Regions from separate parts of the Brucella pseudogrignonensis genome, predicted to be linked through region 1. Evidence: predicted binding sites of a transcription regulator. Region 1 holds the regulator's gene; the other holds the start of a gene.

Region 1 (3,175 bases):
CCGTATAGGCGGACATGCCGATAGCATCAAACCAGAGCAGCAGCCGGTAGCGCGATTCAACCAGATGCGCTGTAAAATAAACGAAGATTGCGGCTGAAGTTCCTGCCAGCAGATAAAACGGCTCGATCACCCAGAAAACCGGTGCGCCAAGAAGCAGATCACGGATGGTTCCTCCACCGATGCCGGTTATATTTGCAAGGAAGATGAAGCCGATAATGTCAAGCTGACGGCGCGAGGCGGCAAGCGCCCCAGTAGCCGCGAAGACAAAAACGCCTGCAAAATTTGCAAAATCAAAGACCGTCACGCGCTGGCCTCCCGGCTTCTTTGGAGCCAATATTCGAGAAATAAACACAAAAAGAAAGAGCGGCGAGGCGTCTCGCTGCTCTTTCTCCGATGTTTAAAATGAAGTGCCTGTTTATTCGGCGTTTCCTTCAGGTGCCGCATCGGCAGCAACCTTTGGTCCACCCTTGGAAACGCCAACCATCGCAGGCCGCAGCACGCGATCACCAATCGCAAAGCCCGCCTGAACAACCTGAACAACGGTGTTGTTTGGAAGCTCCGGATTCGGAACTTCAAACATCGCCTGATGGAAGTTTGGATCGAACTTCTGGCCTTCAGGATCGAGCTTCGTTACGCCGTGGCGTTCCAATGCCTGCAGCATCGCGCGCTCGGTCATTTCCACGCCTTCGGCGAGTGATTTCAGATTTGCGTCACTTTCCAGTGCATCCGCAGGGATCGCATCCTGTGCGCGGCGCAAATTGTCGGACACCAACAGCATGTCACGGGCAAAATTGGTAACTGCATAGCTGCGTGCGTCCTGCACATCGCGCTGTGTGCGCTTGCGCAGGTTTTCCATTTCAGCAACCAGACGCAACATCTGGTCTTTCAGTTCTGCATTGTCTGCCTCAAGCGCAGCAATGGTGTTGGCAGCGAGGTTCTCCGCGTCAACATTCTCTTCTTCGACCTCAGCGCGCGCTTCCGCTTTGCGGCTTTTCAGAAAATCGTCGGCAGCACGCTTCAGCGCATCACGATCACGAGGATTGTTGATATCGCGCTGCTCAAGATCGGGGGTTTCCGGTGTGTTTTTTTCATCAGCCATTTTGTGTCTTCCGTCTTGAAGTGTGTTTGAGCCGGATATCGAGTTTCGCGGCGCTAAAATCAAGGTCTAATTTGTTAGCCTTGTTAAGTCTTACAACTTAACGCAACAATCGCGATACAATTTGCGCTGTGTAATCGACCATCGGCACGATGCGCGCATAGTTAAGTCGGGTCGGGCCGATCACGCCAAGCGCACCAACAACGCGCTGTTCACTATCGCGATAGGGCGCCACTACCAGAGAAGAGCCTGAGAGAGAGAACAATTTGTTTTCCGAACCGATAAAGATTCGCACGCCCGAACCCGATTCAGCCAGATCAAGCAGCTGAATCATGCCGTCTTTTGTTTCGAGATCATCAAACAGATGACGCAGGCGTTCAATATCTTCCTGAGCATGAATGTTCTCAAGCAGATTGGCGCGGCCACGAACAATCAAACGCGCGGGTTGGTCAGACCCCGCGCCACTCCAGACGGCGATGCCTTGCTCCACCAGTTCTTGTGAAAGCTGATCGAGTTCCTGTCTGGTTTCTTGCGAAAGCTTTTCGAGTTCCGATTTTGCTTCCGAAAGCGTATGCCCGTGAATATGCGCATTGAGAAAGTTCGATGCTTCCACCAACTGCGACGCAGAAATTCCGACTGGCAGATTGATAACGCGGTTTTCCACATCGCCATTCTGCATGACGAGAACTGCCAATGCGCGGGTGGGTTCAAGACGCACAAATTCGATATGCTTGAGCGCACCCTCTGTTTTGGTGGCAAGCACAAGGCCCGCGCCGCGCGACAGGCCAGACAGAACCTGGCTGGCTTCTGTCAAAACGCTTTCGACCGAATTGTTCATCCCCGCCGAGCGCACCTGTGCTTCAATCGATGTGCGTTCATCAGCGCGCAGATCGCCCACTTCCATAAAAGCATCGACGAAGAAACGAAGCCCTATCTGCGTTGGCAGACGCCCGGCAGAAATATGCGGAGCATAAATGAGACCGAGTTGCTCCAGATCGCTCATCACATTGCGGATGGTCGCAGGGGAAAGACTGTGCGGCAACAGGCGCGATAGATTGCGGGAGCCGACCGGATCACCATCATTGAGATAGCTGTCAACAATCAGTCGGAAAATATCGCGTGACCGCTGGTCGAGCGAATTAAGCAGCTGATGTTCCGGTGATTTGATCATGGTCTTAGAGCGAAGCCTCTGAATTGCATGCTATAAATATAAGCGCACAACCCAAGGCGTCAAAGGCTTTGCGCCAATAATGACAGTTCTCTCAACATCTCTCTTGAAGGATCATGCGAAATTCCTTTCCATTCCTGCACGACAAGCCTAAAAAGCCGCAACGAAAAACGAATTGAGGAAATACAATGCGTCCATCCAAGCGCGCTGCTGATGAAATGCGTGCCGTCTCTTTCGAGCGCGGCGTCTCCAAACATGCAGAAGGCTCATGCCTCGTAAAGTTCGGTGACACCCACGTTCTTTGCACCGCAAGCTTAGAGGAAAAGGTTCCGGGCTGGATGCGCAATTCCGGCAAAGGCTGGGTCACAGCGGAGTATGGCATGCTGCCACGCTCGACCGGCGACCGTATGCGCCGCGAAGCAGCAGCCGGCAAGCAGGGTGGCCGCACGCAGGAAATCCAGCGTCTGATCGGCCGCTCGCTGCGCGCTGTCGTCGACCTTCAGGCATTGGGCGAATACCAGATCACGGTTGACTGCGATGTCATTCAGGCTGATGGCGGTACACGGACGGCTGCGATTACCGGTGGTTTTGTCGCCTTGCATGATTGCCTGCGCTGGATGGAAGCACGTCAGATGATCCGCATCGAAAAAGTGCTCAAAGACCATATCGCGGCCATTTCGTGCGGTATCTATGAAGGCCAGCCTGTGCTTGATCTTGACTATGCTGAAGATTCGGCTGCTGAAACCGACAGCAATTTCGTGATGACCGGCAAGGGCGGCATTGTCGAAATTCAGGGCACGGCTGAAGGTGCGCCATTCTCGGAAGAAGAGTTTGCGGCTCTCATGAAGCTTGCCCGCAGCGGCATTCAACAGCTCGTCGAGTTGCAGAAGGCAGCATTTGCCTGATAGTTT
Region 2 (3,175 bases), on a different contig from region 1:
TCGCCATATTCGCCGGTTTGGGCGTTCCAGCCGTAGGAGAAGTCGGTATTCTCGCGCAGCTTGCCGACGATCACCGAACCTTCGGCGCCGGCATTCTCGGCAATCTGGCGCACCGGCGCTTCGATCGCGCGGCGGACGATTTCGACGCCGACCTTCTGGTCCTGGTTGGCGGTTGTGAGATTGTCGAGTGCCTTGACGGCGCGGAGCAGCGCGACGCCGCCGCCCGGCAAGATGCCTTCTTCGACCGCCGCACGGGTGGCATGCAGCGCATCGTCGACGCGGTCCTTCTTTTCCTTGACCTCGACTTCCGTGGACCCGCCGACACGGATGACAGCGACGCCCCCGGCAAGCTTGGCAAGACGTTCCTGCAGCTTCTCGCGGTCGTAGTCAGAGGTGGTTTCCTCGATCTGGGCGCGGATCTGGGCAACTCGACCGTCGATCTGCGCCTTGGAACCGACACCATCGATAATGGTGGTGTTCTCTTTCTCGATCGCCACCTTTTTGGCCCGACCGAGCATGTTGAGCGTGACGTTTTCGAGCTTGATGCCGAGGTCTTCGGAGATGACTGTGCCGCCCGTCAGGATGGCGATATCTTCCAGCATGGCCTTGCGGCGGTCACCGAAGCCCGGAGCCTTGACGGCAGCGATCTTCAGACCGCCGCGTAGCTTGTTGACGACGAGGGTTGCAAGCGCTTCGCCTTCAACGTCTTCAGCGATGATGACGAGCGGTTTGCCGGACTGGACGACGGCTTCGAGAACCGGCAGCATCGCCTGCAGGTTCGACAACTTCTTCTCATGGATCAGGATATAGGGATCTTCCAGTTCCACCCGCATCTTGTCTTGGTTGGTGACGAAGTAGGGGCTGAGATAGCCGCGATCGAACTGCATGCCTTCGACGACTTCGAGTTCGGTTTCAGCGGTCTTGGCTTCTTCGACAGTTATAACACCTTCGTTGCCGACTTTCTCCATCGCCTCGGCAAGATAACGACCGATCTCGGTATCTCCGTTGGCAGAGATGGTACCAACTTGAGCAATTTCGGAATTGCTGGTGATCTTGCGGGCGTTGGTCTTCAACTCCTTGACAACCGCATCGACGGCGAGATCGATGCCACGCTTCAGGTCCATCGGATTCATGCCGGAGGCGACGGCCTTGGCGCCTTCCTTGACGATTGCCTGGGCCAGAACGGTAGACGTTGTGGTGCCGTCGCCAGCAAGATCGTTGGTCTTGGAGGCAACTTCGCGCAGCATCTGCGCGCCCATGTTCTCGAACTTGTCTTCAAGCTCGATTTCCTTTGCGACCGAAACGCCGTCCTTGGTGATACGAGGGGCGCCGAAGGACTTGTCGATGACGACGTTTCTACCCTTGGGGCCGAGGGTGACCTTCACGGCATTAGCGAGCACATCGACCCCACGCAGCATGCGTTCACGGGCATCGGTGTGGAACTTGACTTCTTTCGCAGCCATTTCTTTAACTCCTCAATAGGCAGCTATCTGACGGATGGGTTGGATTGACTGGTATCGCCTCAGGCGGCCTTTTTCTGCTCGGCCTGGGCTTCGATGATGCCCATGACATCGCTTTCCTTCATGATCAGCAGGTCTTCGCTATTGATCTTGATCTCGGTGCCTGACCATTTGCCGAACAGGATGCGATCGCCTACCTTGACGTCGAGCGCCTGGATCTGTCCGGACTCATTGCGCGAGCCGGGACCAACGGCGATGACCTCGCCTTCCTGCGGCTTTTCCTTGGCGGTGTCGGGAATGATGATGCCGCCCTTGGTCTTTTCTTCGGATTCGACCCGGCGGACGAGAATGCGATCATGTAGCGGTCGGAACGACATGTTTTCCTCCGTTGAGCAAAAATGATGACGTTGTTCCCTCTGCCCGGACCGAATGATCGGTCCGGGCGGGTGCAAAACCTCAAGTCGAGCATTTTGCGCAAAATGATCTGGTTTTGAGATTTTTCGATTTCAAGAGGGAGAGACGAAAAAATTAGCACTCGTCTTCTGATGCTACTAACATACTGGAAAGGAACAATAAACGGCGCGATTGCGTTTAAAAATCAGTTGATGGTCGTGAAATTTTGCGACACACTTCACAGTGTCATGAAACGGAGATGAAGCATGCAATTCTCATCGGATCTGGAACGTCAGCTCAAAGGCTACGGCCTCACCACCGCGCACATCCTCTATCGCATTCCTGATTTCGAATCCGTGCTGCAGACCTATGTCTGGCAAGACTACGATCTGGCACCCGATTTTCCTGAGATGCACAGGTTCCTGGATTTCTGGCAGTCCAGGCTTGAAGGCCCGCTCCATTCTGTCCGCTATACGCATCAGTGCTTGATCGGACCGAATGAATGGCGCCGCGTCGAAGGCGAGTTCAAGCTTCACTGAGGTCTTGAACAGAAATTTCGGCGTTGTCACGTTAACTGGGCTACAGTTGCCTTCCTGACGGTTTGGGCGTAAATTTTGGCGATGCAGACATCAGATATCATCTTCAAGCGTCACCGTTTTCCGCCACAGATCGTTGCTCATGCGGTGTGGCTTTATCTGCGGTTCAACCTTAGTCTGCGTGAAGTTGAAGAAATGCTGCTTGAGCGTGGAATCGACGTATCATGCGAGACAGTTCGTCGTTGGATCGCCAAGTTCGGCCCCCAGATCACACGCAACTTGCGGCGGCGTCAGGCGCGCCCCGGCGATATTTGGTATTTGGACGAAGTGGTCGTCAAATGCGCTGGAGAGAAATTCTGGCTCTGGCGTGCGGTGGATCAACATGGCTCCGTTCTCGAAGAAATCTTGCAGAAGCGGCGTGATAAAAGGGCGGCAAAGCGACTGCTCGTGGCGTTAATGAAGCGCTATAGCTTTGCTCCCAAACGGATCATCACCGATAAGCTCCGCTCCTACGGTGCAGCAAAGGCAGAAGTGGCACCCGGCCTTGACCATTGGTCGCACAAGGGCCTCAATAATCGGGCTGAAAATAGCCATCTGCCGTTTCGAAAACGGGAGCGAACCATGCAAGGTCATCGGTCACCTGGAGCGTTGCAACGGTTCGTCTCCATGCACTCAGCGACCCGCAATTGTTTCTCTGTTCCATCTCGTCGCCGAGCCGCACAAACAATTCGCTACCATCGCCTCGAAGCTTTCGATGCATGGAAAATTGCGGCCAGTGTCGCATGA

What was found. The regulator HrcA, encoded in region 1, represses chaperone genes, less so after heat shock. The targets are predictions, from matches to a motif close to GTTAGCACTCNCNNNNNGNGAGTGCTAAC.
Region 2: RI570_RS18080 (co-chaperone GroES) is a predicted target of HrcA. The motif match lies at 1,988-2,016, and genes of this name have one in related genera.

The regions. Positions count from the first base shown of each region.
Region 1 covers NZ_JAVLAT010000001.1:1,579,384-1,582,558, forward strand. The annotation lists gene RI570_RS07615 (trimeric intracellular cation channel family protein) at 1-304, opposite strand, end outside; gene grpE (nucleotide exchange factor GrpE) at 416-1,099, opposite strand; gene hrcA (heat-inducible transcriptional repressor HrcA) at 1,197-2,267, opposite strand; gene rph (ribonuclease PH) at 2,453-3,169, shown strand.
Region 2 covers NZ_JAVLAT010000003.1:50,465-53,639, reverse strand. The annotation lists gene groL (chaperonin GroEL) at 1-1,463, opposite strand, end outside; gene RI570_RS18080 (co-chaperone GroES) at 1,523-1,837, opposite strand; gene RI570_RS18075 (aspartate-semialdehyde dehydrogenase) at 2,120-2,392, shown strand; gene RI570_RS18070 (IS6 family transposase) at 2,474-3,175, shown strand.